DNA from 2 places in the Brevundimonas sp. UBA7838 genome. Region 1 is predicted to be linked to the other one. Evidence: riboswitches for the same ligand, from Rfam matches in the RefSeq annotation. Region 1 holds a riboswitch; the other holds the start of a gene.
What was found. A riboswitch is a leader RNA that binds a small molecule or an ion and turns the genes downstream of it on or off. The one in region 1 is predicted to bind S-adenosylmethionine.
Positions count from the first base shown of each region.

Region 1 (7,010 bases):
TCCGCGACAAGGGCGCGCCTCACGCCGTCATCGCGCACGACCCGGACGGAAACTTCGACCTGGAGGCCCTGGTGGCTCAGGCCAAGGGCTGGACCGGGCTGGTCGGTCTGGACCTGGCCAAGCCCGCCTCGACTCTGCAGGCGTTCGAATGGAACGAGGGTCTGTGGGACTGGCCGGAAGGTCACCCCAAGACCGAAGGCCGCAAGGACGTGGTCGTCATCGACTACGGCGTGAAGCGCAACATCCTGCGCGCTCTGGCCTCAACCGGCGCGCGCATCACCGTGGTCCCGGCCACGACGACGGCGGAAGAGGTTCTGGCCCGCAATCCCGACGGCGTGGTCCTGTCCAACGGTCCGGGCGATCCGGCCGCGACGGGCGAATACGCCGTGCCTGAAATCCAGAAGCTGGTGGCCAGCGGCAAACCGTTGATGGGCATCTGCCTGGGCCACCAGATGCTGGCCCTAGCGCTCGGCGCCAAGACGGTGAAGATGGATCAGGGCCACCACGGCGCCAACCATCCGGTCAAGGATCTGACCACCGGCAAGGTCGAGATCGTGTCGATGAACCACGGCTTCACCGTCGATCGCGACAGTCTGCCCGACGCCGTGACCGAGACCCACGTCAGCCTGTTCGACGGCACCAACTGTGGCATCGCGGTCAAGGACAAGCCGATCTTCAGCGTCCAGCATCACCCCGAGGCCTCGCCCGGGCCGACCGACAGCCTGTATCTGTTCGACCGGTTCGCCGATCTGATGGGCGATCGCTGACGCCATGAAACAGGGGGCGGTTCGGTCGGACTATCTGGACTGGCTGGCCGAGGCGTTTGAGGTCGCTGGCCGGTTTACGCCCCTGCCGGACGGCAATGTCGTCGTCGGCTACGCCACCGGATACGATGCGGCCGACATCGCGCCTTTCGTCCTGTCGTTGCGGGCTGTGTTTGACGGTCCGGCAGCCCTAGTGGTCGACGCCGAACCGGATTTGCGCGCCTTTCTGGCCCAACATCGGGTGACCGCCGTCGATGCGCCGGTCTGGCGCGGATGGGCGCCGCATCCGGTGATGCAGCGGTTCGTGGCCTTCGCCGGTCTGCTGGGTGATCGGTCAGGCGTCGCTCTGGCCTGCGACGTGCGCGACGTGATCTTCCAGGCGCCGCCCTTCGATCCGGCGCCCGAGGGGCTTGAGGCCTATGTCGAGGCGGAGACGCCGCTGGCCGATCATGCCTTCAATATGAAGTATCTGCGCGCCCTGTTCGGCGACGCCCAGGCGCGGCAGCTGGCCGACAAGGCCTGTCTGTGCGTCGGCACCATCGTCGGGCCGCGCGCCGAGGTCTCGCGCCTGTCGCGACTGATTCTATCGCTGGCGGCGACGCCGCGATCCGAGATCGGCGGGGCGTTCGGCGCCGATCAGGCGGCCTTCAACATGGCGATCCATCAGGGTCTGACGGCGATGAGCGTGCGCCCCAACTATGAACGCGTGGCGACCTTGGGCCTGACGCCCGGCGAAACGCTGAGGTTCGAAGGGGGCAAGGTCGTCAATCCCGACGCCAGCGTCAGCCCCATCGTCCATCAGCATGATCGCCATCCGCATCTTGAAGCGCCGGTCCATGCGCTGTGGGGTGGAGGGTTGGAGCTGCGTCGGCGGGTAAGGCCCAAGTCGGCGGGGCAGAAGTTCGAAAAGCTGAAAGCCTCGCTGCGCCGCCGAATGCCCGAACTGCGCTGAGCCGGCTGTGCCAGGCCCAGGCGCTGGCGACGATGGAGGCCAGGTCCGACTGGCTTGGCGCAAAGGCCAGGGCCAGACGGGCCAAGGTGATGTCCGACACAAGATGCGACGGGTCGCCCGCGCGGCGCGCTTCGGCTGCGTCGGGCAGTCGAAGGCCGCTGTGTGCCATGATTGCCTCAAGAACCTGCCGCACCGAATGGCCGTGGCCGGCGCCCAGATTACAGGCGAAGAAGCCGCGTCTGTCGCCGAGCAACTGGGTCAGGGCGGCAAGGTGGCCCTGAGCCAGGTCGCACACGTGGACATAGTCGCGCACCGCCGTGCCGTCGGGCGTCGGATAGTCGGTCCCATGAACGGCGAAATCGTCGATCTGGCCGCGTAGGGCCATCATGGCGCGCGGGATCAGATGGGTCTCGACCGGCCGATCTTCGCCGATCAGGCCTGACGTCGAGGCGCCGCTGGCGTTGAAATAACGCAGCGCGATGATGTTCAGCCCATGCGCGGCGCTGGCGTCCGACAGGATCTGTTCGCAGCCCAGTTTGGAACGGCCATAGGGGGTGACGGGGGCCAGCGGCGTCGCCTCGGTGATCGGATTTTCGCCGGGATCGCCATAGACGGCGCAGGTGCTGGAAAAGACCAGCCGGTTCACGCCCGCTTCCCGCATCCCGCCCAGCAGCCCCAACAGACCACCGACATTGTTGCGGTAGTAGTCCAGCGGCGCGCGCACCGATTCAGGGACCACGGACGAGCCGGCGAAATGCATGACGGCGCTGATGTCATGGGCGATCAGGGTGTGGCGCACCTTGTCCGCGTCCCAGACATCGCCCTCGACCAGCGGCCCCCAGCGCACGAACCTGCGCCGGCCGGTCGACAGGTTGTCGTAGGTGACGGGTCGATAGCCGGCGGTCGCCAGGGCCTCGCACACATGGGCGCCGATATAGCCCGCGCCGCCCGTGACCAGGATCGCCTTCGCAGATGTCAGCGCCGATCCAACTTCGCCCATCCGCCCTTGTCGGATACCAAAGGTCGATAAATCAACCCCAAATCACCCTCGTATGTATTCAGGGGTGTGCGGCGACTGTCAGGGGATCGGCGAGAAACTGCGTTCTTCGCGCAGGGCGCTGGCTTTCCGGACGGCGATCGGTGCGGCGTGCAGCCAGTAGTCGGCGTCTTCGAGACGCTGCTCTCTGCGGCGCTCCAGTCCGCGCAGGCGGCGCAGGGCGGCGTTCTGGAGAAGGCGCGCATGCAGGGCGCGAGGCGACAGTTCGGCGATGGCGGGAGAGCCGGGGACGGCGACGGCGTCGGGGCCTTTGGGCTCCACCGCCGGGCGGGCGATGGCGATAAACATGAGGATCTCGGTGCAGGAGGGAGAGGCGCTTCTGCGCCGAGCTAACGAGGGGTTAACCACAGTCCCTGTGGATAGTTCCTGACTGCGTCCGAAAAAAGTCCGTGAATCGAAAGACTTACTGCCTGTTTCCGGACAAAATGGTTACCAAAATCTTAATCCGGGGCCGGAGCGTTCGCTCAACGATGCCGGGAAAAGGCGCTTTAAAAAGCGCCGCCGGTGGCAGTCCCTAGGGGAGTCGAACCCCTCTTTTCAGGTTGAAAACCTGACGTCCTAACCGATAGACGAAGGGACCGCGGCCGGGGCGGCGCATGTGCCCCGGTTCGGCCCCTCCTGCAAGCAAAAAGTTACGCGGCCGCGGCGGTTGCGGGCACGAGGGCGTCCAGCGCCGGGAACAGGTCGGCGATCAGGTCCTCGACATGCTCCAGACCCACCGACAGGCGCACCAAACCATCGCCGATGCCGGCCGTGGCGCGCTGTTCCGGCGTCATGGCGGCGTGGGTCATGGTGGCGGGGTGGGCGATCAGGCTTTCGACGCCACCCAGCGACTCCGCCAGGGTGAAGATCTCCAGCGTCTCGACCAGATCGCGCACGGCGTCCGTGCCGCCTTGCAGTTCGAAGCTGAGCATGGCGCCGGGGCCGGCCTGCTGGGCCGCGACCAGGGCGTGGTTGGGGTGCGACGTCAGGCCCGGATAGTGGACGGCCTTAACCGCCGGGTGGGCGGCCAGTTTTTCGGCGATATTGCCCGCCGTGGCCTGCTGCCGCTCGATGCGCGCGAACAGGGTGCGCACGCCGCGAAGGGTCAGATAGGCGTCGAAGGGCGAGCCGGTCACGCCGGTGCAGTTGGCCCACCAGGCCAGGGTCTGGTGATCCTCGGCATCGGCCGAGATGACGGCGCCGCCGACCACGTCGGAATGGCCGTTGATGAACTTGGTGGTGGAGTGGACCACGAAGTCGGCGCCCAGCTTGATCGGGTTCTGCAGCGCGGGCGACAGGAAGGTGTTGTCGCAGACGACCTTGGCGCCCGCCGCATGGGCGCGGGTGCAGATGTCGGCGACATCGACCAGACGCAGCAGCGGGTTGGACGGAGTTTCGACCAGCACCAGCTTGGGTTTCAGCGCCAGGGCGGCCTCGAAAGCGACGGGATCGCCCTGATCGACCAGCAGCAGTTCGAAATGCCCCTTTCGGGCGCGAGCGTTCAGCAGGCGACAGGTGCCGCCGTAGCAGTCGTGCGGCGCGATCAGCAGGTCGCCCGGCTCCAGCAGGGTCAGGGGCAGGTCGACCGCCGCCATGCCGGTGGCGGTGACGACGCAGCCTGCGCCGCCTTCCAGCTCGGTCAGGGTCTCGGCCAACACGTCGCGGGTCGGATTGCCCGAACGGCTGTAGTCGTACTTCCGCTTCTGATCGAAGCCGGCGAAGGAATAGTTGGACGACAGAAAGAGCGGCGGCATGACCGCGCCGTGGGCCGTGTCCGTATCCACGCCCGTGCGGGCGGCGATGGTGTGCGGATTGGCGGGGCGGGAAGTCATGCTTTGATATCCTTCAGGGCGGCGCGGAGGATGTCGCCGACGAAGGCGTCCTCCTTCAGAAAGGCGTCGTGGCCATAGAGCGAAGGCGCCTCGACGAAGCGCCACAGGGTCGGCAACCGCGCGGCCAGTTCGCGGATGTCGTCGATCGGCACCAGCCGGTCGGAGGTGAAGCCGATCAGGGTGACGGGGGTCGTGATGGCCTCGGGCGTCACGCTGTGGCGGTCCAGGGAATCGGACATCGACAGCCAGCGCGCCGGGGTGGTGTGGGTCCGGTAGGCCTGACCCCGCGCCGTTAGATAGTCGCAGACGGGATAGGCGCCGCCGACCGCGCTGGGCGCCGTGGTGTCGAACCGGTCGTCGAACTCCTCGGCCGTGCGATAGGTGGTCATGGCCAGTTCGCGGGCCAGGGCGACGCCTTCTTCCGGACGGCCGGCGGCGACGGCGAACTGCAGGATGCGGCGCTGGATGCCGCGCCAGGCGGTCGCCTGGGGATGGGCGCGGTGGGCGGCAGAAACGATGATCAGCTGCTCGGCCCAGTCGGGGAAAAGTTCAGCGAAGGCCAGGCCGACCATGCCGCCGTAGGAGCAGCCGACGAAGGCGGCGGCGCGCTCGATCTTCAGATGGTTCAGCACCAGGGCCAGCAGGCGGGCCTGATCCTGGGTGGTGATGGTGACGGGCTTGTCCAGGAACTCGGCGCCGGGGGCGAAATCGACGGCCAAGACCTGAAGCCGGCTCAGATCGATGGGCCCGCGCACCGACACGGCGCCCGACCACCAGCCCAGGCCGTTGGTTTCTGTTCGGTGGACGAAGCGTCCGGCCGAGATGCCGCCGGCGACCACCACGACGGGGGCGCCGATCCGGCCATGCAGACGTCCGACGATATTGGGCTGGTTCAGCTTTTCGCCCGAGGCGAGGCGGAAGTCGGCGGGAATGGGAACGATGACGTCGCGGGCGCCGCCGCGCTCACGCGTCGGTTCGCGGACAGGGGTAAGGGCTGTCGCGCGGCGACAGTCGGGGTCTTCGAGCAGGGTGGTTTCGGCCAGTGTCATCGTCGTTCCGCATCGTTCTCGCTCAGCAAGTCTCGATGCGGTGACAGAGCGTGGAGCGTCGTCTCGTCGATGCTCCACTCATCTCTCGCGACCCCGAAGGACCCCGCAGGAGTTGGCACCGTTTCGAGCTGTGAGACCCGATGGTTGCCCCAGCGTCAAAGGGCCTAATCCCTCGGCTGGTCTTGATGAGTGACTTTACGTTGATGATCGAGGCGGCGCCGGTCAAGCGAAAAATTCAACCTCATTGACGGCTTGGGCCGACTCGATGGGGGTGAAAACACACGATAACCGACGTGCCGTGAAAAAATCATCCAATCCAACTTGACAGGGCGGGGGTCGCTCGATCACCCTAGGCTCAGATTTCAACCGGACCTTGCCCTGTGCCACAGCGCTCGCTCATCGCCGAAGTTTCGACCGTCTCCGGCCTCGCCGCGACGCGTTTCGGCATGATCCTCGGCGGCACGATTATCGGCGGTACCACCGGCACCACCACCATGCCCGAACGGGCGGGACGAGTTTAGCGCGCCGAACCCCGGCAACCGCAGAACCCGAACCCCGCCCGGTCCGCCAGGCGGGGTTTTTCTTTTCACCCCACCCCATCCCGACCTTTCCCGAGAACCCGATGTCCGCCCAACTCGCCGTCGTAGAAAAATCCGAAAGCCTCGACCCCAGCAGTCAGCCTGCACCAGAGGTCGTGGTGCTGAAGTTCGGCTCGTCCATCCTGCGCAGCCCGGCGGAGGCGCCGCTGGTCGCCTCGGCCGTCTATGGCCATGTGCGGGCTGGCCGAAAGGTGGTGGCGGTGGTCTCGGCCTTCGGCGGGGCGACGGACCGGTTGCTGGGCGAGGCGCGGGCGCTGGGCCTGGCCCATTCCAACGACCTGCTGCCGGGCTATGTGGCCCTGGGCGAGGAAAAGTCGGCGGCCCTGGTGGCCATCGCCTGCGACCGGATCGGCCTGGACGCCTGCGCCCTGTCGGTCCGCGAACTGGGCATCGTGGCGGAGGGTGAGCCGGAGCATTCGCGCCCCTGCGGTCTGCGACCCGACCATCTGAAACAGGCGCTGGACCGGCACGAGGTGGTGGTTGTGCCCGGGTTCGGCGCGGTGCGGCCGGACGGCAAGGTGGCCCTGCTGGGACGGGGCGGATCGGACCTGACGGCGGTTTTCCTGGCCGCTGAGCTGGGGCTGAAGAAGGTGCGGCTGGTCAAGGATGTGGACGGCCTCTACGACCACGACCCCAACGACAAGACGGCCCCGGCCCTGCGCTATCGCCGCGCGTCGTGGGACGTGGCGCGCAAGCTGGGCGGCGCGCTGGTCCAGCACGACGCCATCGACCTGGGCGAAAGCCGCGGAGTCGAGATTGAGGTGGCGGCCCTGGA
Region 1 is NZ_DLTK01000108.1:39,891-46,900, forward strand. It holds gene carA (glutamine-hydrolyzing carbamoyl-phosphate synthase small subunit) at 1-767, shown strand, start outside; gene B3T77_RS09960 (hypothetical protein) at 772-1,716, shown strand; partial or broken gene galE (UDP-glucose 4-epimerase GalE) at 1,727-2,716, opposite strand; gene B3T77_RS09970 (hypothetical protein) at 2,795-3,061, opposite strand; tRNA gene B3T77_RS09975 (tRNA-Glu) at 3,279-3,353, opposite strand; gene metB (cystathionine gamma-synthase) at 3,406-4,587, opposite strand; gene metX (homoserine O-succinyltransferase MetX) at 4,584-5,636, opposite strand; SAM riboswitch class I at 5,712-5,828, opposite strand; partial or broken gene B3T77_RS09990 (homoserine dehydrogenase) at 6,259-7,010, shown strand, end outside.

Region 2 (7,010 bases), on a different contig from region 1:
GACGAAGCTTTGATTAGCGACGCGCAAGCGCGTCAGGCGGTGGCTGAGTGGCGTGATCACCAGATCATCGCGGCCGAAACCCTACTTAATCTGGCTGCGACCCACGCTCGGGAAAAGCTGGAAGCTGAGCTCGGCCGTGTGTCGGCGGTCGATTCGCTACTCAACGCCGCGACACTCGCCAACGCCAAGATTGATGCTCTGATGAAGTCTGAGCTTGAAGAACCGCTCGCAGCCTATCTTGCTATCGCCGCTGACGATCTGGCCGCGATCGATCCACGACTGAGTGCGCTCAGCGCCGCCGTGCGCCAAGCCGAGTTTGTGTTCCCTGCATCTGAGAACGCCGCTGCGGAGCGGGCCAGTCCCCTGGCCGGGCCAGAAAGCTTGGAGATCGGGGGTGAGGAGCCCCCCTCGAACCGCGGCTTGGCGGACTTCGCAAGAAACCTGCAGAAGGGCGTGACCGAGCTCACCAAGACAGCAGGCGAAACGGCCGACACGGTCCTCAACGAGCGAGTCGGCCTGATAAAGCGAGTTCGAAGCGCGGCCTTCATCAGGCTAGACCAACATTGGATGGACACCGGCACCCAGACCGGCGCGCTGCTTCACCAGATGATCCGCTGGGTCGACCAGACGGCCGTGGACGCCAGGATCCAGCTGTCATGATGAGCGCTCTCGGCGAGGTGATCCTACGTCAGGCGCCAGAAGCGCTCCGTGGTGGGCTGGGAACCGGCGACTACAAGATATTTGGTTCCATAATCAAAAGCACGGTGACCGGCCGTATTGTCGGGCATCTGCAAGAAGCCGGGGCTCTGGGCAGCATTCTGACTCCGGCGCTGTCCGACGGCGTGCCGATCGTCGGCCTTGGTCTAAAGGCGGCCGGGCTGGCCCAAGGTGAAATCATCCGCCGCGGCGTGGTGGAGCTTCAAGCCCAGGTTGCCGCCGTAGCCTCCCTAGGTGTCGCCAACCTCGCCGTGAGTGCGGCGGGCCTGGGTTTGACTGCCGTTGGGTTCACGGTGATCAGCATGAAGATCAACGAGGTCAAGCGCGAGGTCGGCCGTATGGGTGCCAAGCTCGATAACCTGAGCGATCAGATGAGCCAGCTTCGGCGCGACTTCATCGATGCGGATTTCAGCGAGGTTGAGGCCATCGCCAAGAGCTATGACGAAGCCTGGCATCTGAGCGGGCCTGCTGCGCTCGTCCGCTGGCACGATGTGGCCAAGGCCGCGCTCAGCTATCAGACGCGATTTGAACTCCGGGCGGACCGCCTCTTGAACACAGGGGGCGGCCACGCCGAGGTGGTCGATCCGCTTTTGGACGCAGTCAGCCTCACCAACAGTCTGCGGGTGTCGTCGCTGACAGCCTGCGAAGAGCTGGTCGCCGCGCAAACCGCAGCGCTCGACGGGGGTCGAACCATGGAGCGGCTAACAGGATCGATCGGTCTCGCGGACTTAAGCCGCTCCGCGCGAAGCACTGGCAGTCCACCAGTCGGCACCCCTCGTTGGGCTCTAACTCATGCGAAGGCCAACCGTGCCAGCGAGGCGCTCGCGCGCAAAATCCGCGCCCGCGAGGCTGCGGCTTGGACAATCGGCGCTCCGGTCGCGCAGCTCGCCCGAGCAGGGGGCAGCGGCCGCCGATGGTTAGAAGCGGCTCGCAACGAAACCACAGTCCCCGTGATCTTCCTTCCGGCGGCAGGGTGAAGAGCCTGCGGGGGCGATGAGACTTCGAACACCGTTGGGAGGATGCCTCACCTGCAATCAGCCGGGGACGAAGGACGACCCCGTTCGGCCAAGTCTCTAGAAAGCCCTCGCTTCAGTGGGAAGAGGGGCCTCAGGGCACCACGTGAGGAACAAGCAGGCTGGGATCGGTTACAGTGACAGCGTAGCTGGACTGGCTGTCCGTCAACCAGCAGAGCCTATTCAGTCGTCGATTTCGAACTCGACAGGCCGTAGTTCTCGCCCAGGTACAGCGTCGAAATACCAGGCGAGCGAAAAACCGCTGACAGCCGCGCATTCCCCGTCATTGACTTGCTCGATCACCAAACTCACGACGCCGAGGGGATCAAGGCCAGTTAGCCAACCCTCGCGGATCCCCGCCTGGATTTTTAGGACTTCTGCGACAAACGCCTCGCACATCCGGCTCCTGTGTAGCGCCTCCATGCTCAGGCCGACAGCTAGCTTCTCCACGGCCTCGTCAATCGCACCATCGAAGAAGCCGGTGTCGAAATCGTACACACCAGCAACGACACGAACCGCCCCGCCTGTGATCTGCGCACGACTGGCATGCTTGGCCTCCCCCCGTTCGATAGCGATGGCTAGCGCCTCCTCTACGTAGACACGCTCCTGGCTCATGCGGCGGCCACCATCTGCTGGACTTTGAGCGACCGATCCCAAGGCCGCCCCGCCCCGAAGTGTCCCTCGCGCGCGCAAGCCTCATACACAGGAGCGTCGAGGTTAAGCCGATCGATGAGGGACCGAGGCGTGAACAGGTCAGCAACGCGGTCGGCATGCCAACCGCTTCGAACTGCGGCTTCGGGATGTTCGACATCGATGTGGATGGCCACAGGCTCAGCCACGCCGATCGCGTAAGCGAGGCGCACTTCAGCCGTTCCAGACAGACCGCCTTCGACGACTGTGCACGCAAGCTGTCGGGCCCCGTAGGCGGCGGAACGGTCGACCTTGGTGGCATCCTTGCCAGAGAAGGCTCCGCCGCCATGGCGCCCGATGCCCCCGTATGTGTCGACGATGATCTTGCGCCCTGTCACGCCTGCATCGGCGACAGGTCCACCTTGGGTGAACGCGCCGGCGGGATTGATGAGAAGGCGAACGTCGCTTTCCAGGTTCGGAAACACCGCCTTGATCACCGTTTGAAGCAACAGCTCGCGCAGGTCGATCAAGGCGAGCTCAGAGGCGTGCTGGCTGGACAGAACGATAGTACGGACAGAGGCGCGGCCATCACTGGCGATCTCGACGCTCACCTGCGCCTTCGCATCTGGGCCGAGCACACCGTGGATTTGGCGAGCTTGGGTATGAGCAGCGATCAGGCGGCGTGCGAGTGCAAAGGAGAGCGGCAACCGTTCCGGTGTTTCAGCCGTCGCGTAGCCGAACATGATCCCTTGGTCTCCGGCTCCAAGACGTTCGTCAGACTCCAGACCGGCCGCAATCTCCTGTGCCTGTTGGCTAAGGGCGGTCCGGATCTGCAGCTTGTCGACATCGACGCCCCAACGACCGTCCGTGTGTCCGATTGATTTGAGGGTTTCTTGAACGGTACCCACGACGTCCAGGTCGACGGCACCGCTGAGCTCGCCGAACACCCAGACTTCATTGTCCTTGATGGCCGTTTCGATCGCGACACGGGCGCGCCGGTCCTGGCGGAGCGCTGCATCAAGCAGCGCGTCAGAGACTTGGTCGCAGATCTTGTCGGGGTGGCCCGGGGCCACAGCTTCCGACGAGAGGAGACCGGTGAGTGGCTGCAGCCGGCCGAACGTGAGCTTGGTCATGGCGTTTCCATCCCGAGCGAGCCGAGAACCCGTGCTGAAATGCGCCGCGATTGCACCCGTTTATTTGCCATCGGCCACATCCCCTTTTGGGAGCCACCTTGCCCGGGAAGGCAGGTTGGCGACGGCCACAGCGGCCGCTCTCTTGATGTACTTGTGAGGGTGGCAGAAAGACCTGAGGTGTTCAAGCGTCCATCGTCAGCGCAGAAGGAGCAACTCGGCTGGTTGCCCCCTAGCGCACCAGACGATGGCGTTCTGCTCGAATGCACACCCTAGATCGCAGGCTTGGGCCTTGGGGATCCCGAGGACGGCAAGGCTAGGTTCCGGGGGCCAGTCCCCAACCCGGCCCCTGCCCTCTCCCTCCAACCAGGTTAGACAGTTTGTGTTAAGCGTCGCCTTAAGCGCGTCTTGGGCTTGGTTGTTCTCGCCGTCAGAACGGGCCTGACTATAGGGGTTGTAAGCCGTGACGTAGGCCGCCTGATCGACGCCATACCACCGCATCAGCGCATCGAAGGCAGCGGAATGCGTGCCGACGGTGATGACCAGTTCAGGCTGACCGAAGATAACGAAGTCCGTCTCGCGGAAGGCATCGATCAGTGCCTGTTCCAGCTTCGTATCGGCGTAACGGATGGTTCGATGGTCGACCTCTACAGCACCTGAGGCGCGCCTCCTCCGCCACTCGTTCTGGGGTATCGCGGCGATCGCTTCACCTATTGCGTCGCCTAGCCCCTGACGGTCAGCAATCGAGAGCTGCTCGACCAAGCGCTTCGTCTTCTCGACGTCACTGGTGGTGTGCCAAGCAGCCAGTATGAGCGGCAGCGGCACCGGACCCTCAGCGAGGGCTGTGATGTTCAGCCAGAGGCGGTGCCAAGCCTTCGGCTCGGGACATACGAGCCCCGTATCGATGAGACCGGTGATCCGTTGTTCTAGGTGGCTACGGCGCATGTCCGTCTCATGCCACTGATCCCCAAATAGGGGTAAGGCGTTTATGTCGTCATGCACTTGCTGCCGTACCTGATCGAACCAGGCCTCAGATTGGCAATCTGACGATTTAGTCCAAGTTGACTGATCTCCTGGGCGGACTGGCAGGCTAGGGTAACAGCCGGGGTATCGCCGTACTTGGTCACGGCTAAGCCGGGGCCGTTTACCGAGCGGACCTTCGGAACGTCGGCCCTGGGTGGTAGCGGACAACTGCACAAAGCCAGACCGCAGTCCGCTCTGCGCCATAAGCGGACATCGGGTGGCGTCCGCGAACTGGACATGTCGCGCTGATCACTTCCTACTCTTTGCGGGCCTGCGCAACGTCGTTGCGCACTACGCCAATAGCATATTGAGGCGCTCAACAGCCTCAACCATTCGGCCGGTGGTAAGGCACCTGACGCCCGTCGGGTCGTAGTCGATCAGGACTCGGCCACTGAGATCGGATGCAAGCGCCCGTTCAGCCGCGCCAAGTCGGCGTGACCACGTCTGAGCCAGACATTTCAACCGACGGGCTTTCAATTTGTCGGGGGATCAGCAAGGGCAAACGCCCAAGCTAGGCTAACACACCCGTCTGGTAAGCTCAGCGAGCCATACTTCAACGCTTGGTGCCAAACTCATGGAACGCCATGGCCAGACTCAGGCCCTCTTTTTTGCGTCAGATGGGCGATCGGGCCGATCTTATCGATCCTCCGAACAGCGGCTGAAGCGCGGCGAGGACACGCTGAGCGATACCTATCCCAGCCCCGTAGGATCGCAACCATCGCTTGAACCTGAAGCAATCAGTGTTAGATCAAGTGGGAACCTAAGGCGATGTCCTCGACCGCCCCTCGCTCCTGTGGATCCCTAGACCTCACAGCGCGCGGTGCCACCTAAATGTCCGAAGACAGACCTTGATGCCCCTTAGCTTCGCGTCCCCACTAAATGCCCCCGTCTCAATGTTGACGGAATGGTCGGTGGCGGACGCGGATCAATTGGCGAACGCCGTTGCCTGGCTCTACGTCCAGAAACGCGACCATGCGGCGCGGATCATTCAGGCTCTCGAGCCCGGCGCCGCCGCCCTTCCCGGCAGTGTGGTTCAAGACGCCATAAGGGCTCTTACGATCGAGACCGGCGATCTGGTGGTCGACCTGCAGTCGGCGGACGACGCAACGCGGAAGTCGGCGCAGGCCAAGCTGAATGTCCGCATCGTGCACCGTGACGGCCTCCTCTTCCAGCACGTCTCTTGGATCGCTGCGTATCTGGCCCTGCCTAACACCCATTCAGCGCCACCCCACGTCCGCACCGCCGACAAGGGCTTCGACGGCGTCATTCTCGACCTCGACCCCGCCGCACCTGGCCTGTCGCGGATCATCCTGTGCGAGGACAAGGCCTCGACCAATCCCCGCAACCTCGTCACTCAGAGCATCTGGCCAGAAATCACGGCCATTCAGGCGGCGGGAAAGGACCGGGAAATCCTAGCTGCAATCACCGCCATCCTCGCGACCCTGCCCGGCGTCGATAGCGAAGCCGTGATCGCGGCCACGACCTGGGAGGGCGCCCGCGCCTTTCGCGTGGCCCTGACTGCGGACCCCGCGCAGGCGAAGGACGCGAGCTACGCCCACCTTTTCGCCGGTTTCGACGACGTCGCCGGGGGTGCGATTGAAAGCCGAATGGCGGAGGTAATGCCCGTCCAGGCCGTACGCCCCTATCTCGCCGCCCTCGCGAACGCCGTAATCCTCAAGCTGAAGGCCATGGACTGATGTATGACGAGGTCACCAGCCGTCTCATCGCCGGGGCGCCGCCCCTGGAAGGATTGCAGCCAGCCGATCTGCGCGAGGAGCTGACCTCGGCCTATGTCGAGATCGCCGCCGCCCGCCTCGCCATGGGCACCGACCCTGAAGATCGCGCCACACTCGACGGCATCGTCCTGCGCATGGGACGGATGGCCGATGCCTACGAGGCCCGCATCGTTCTCGGCCTCGATCCCTCCCGCAGCCGCGCGACCGCCTTTGTGGCGGCCTCGGCGCGCCAGATTATTGCGACGGCGGGACGGCTGGCGCGGGGAGCAGAAGGCGAGGATGGCGCTTTTGACGTGACGACCCGGCTCGACGAGGATGCGATCGGGCCCGAGCTCGCGGCTTCTCTCCTGTTCCTGATCGCCGAACGCTCGTCAGACGCCTTTGAAGCCGCCCGCGACGTCGTCGCGGCCGGCGAGCCCGATCCGATCCGGCGCGCCCTGATCTTGGCCGTGGGCCGTCTCGCCCGGGGCAAGCTCGCCGACATCCTCGAAATCGATCCGGCTGCCGAAGCGCTTCGCGGTTCCGATCTTTCCGGCTTCGCTGTCGATCTCCTGTTTCGCGAACTGCTCTCCGGCGTCGTCGAGCTCGCCGCCTTTGGCCTGGGCCGCGAGGGAGCGGAAAACGGTCTGAGCGACGCTCGGGCGCGCTTTGCGCGGGTCCGCGATCTGGCCGTCGACGCCGAAGGTTTGGCACCGGCCCTCGTGGCAGATATCGCTGCGCCGTCCGCTCGACGCTCGGCAGCCGTCTTCAGTGGGCCGCAC
Region 2 is NZ_DLTK01000055.1:24,537-31,546, reverse strand. It holds gene B3T77_RS04115 (hypothetical protein) at 1-660, shown strand, start outside; gene B3T77_RS04110 (hypothetical protein) at 657-1,694, shown strand; gene B3T77_RS04105 (hypothetical protein) at 1,914-2,345, opposite strand; gene metK (methionine adenosyltransferase) at 2,342-3,493, opposite strand; SAM-I-IV-variant riboswitch at 3,544-3,647, opposite strand; gene B3T77_RS04095 (DUF3293 domain-containing protein) at 3,689-4,435, opposite strand; gene B3T77_RS04090 (hypothetical protein) at 5,425-6,210, shown strand; gene B3T77_RS04085 (DEAD/DEAH box helicase) at 6,210-7,010, shown strand, end outside.
Region 2: linked by a shared signal. The riboswitch ahead of metK (methionine adenosyltransferase) and the one ahead of metX (homoserine O-succinyltransferase MetX) in region 1 are both predicted to bind S-adenosylmethionine.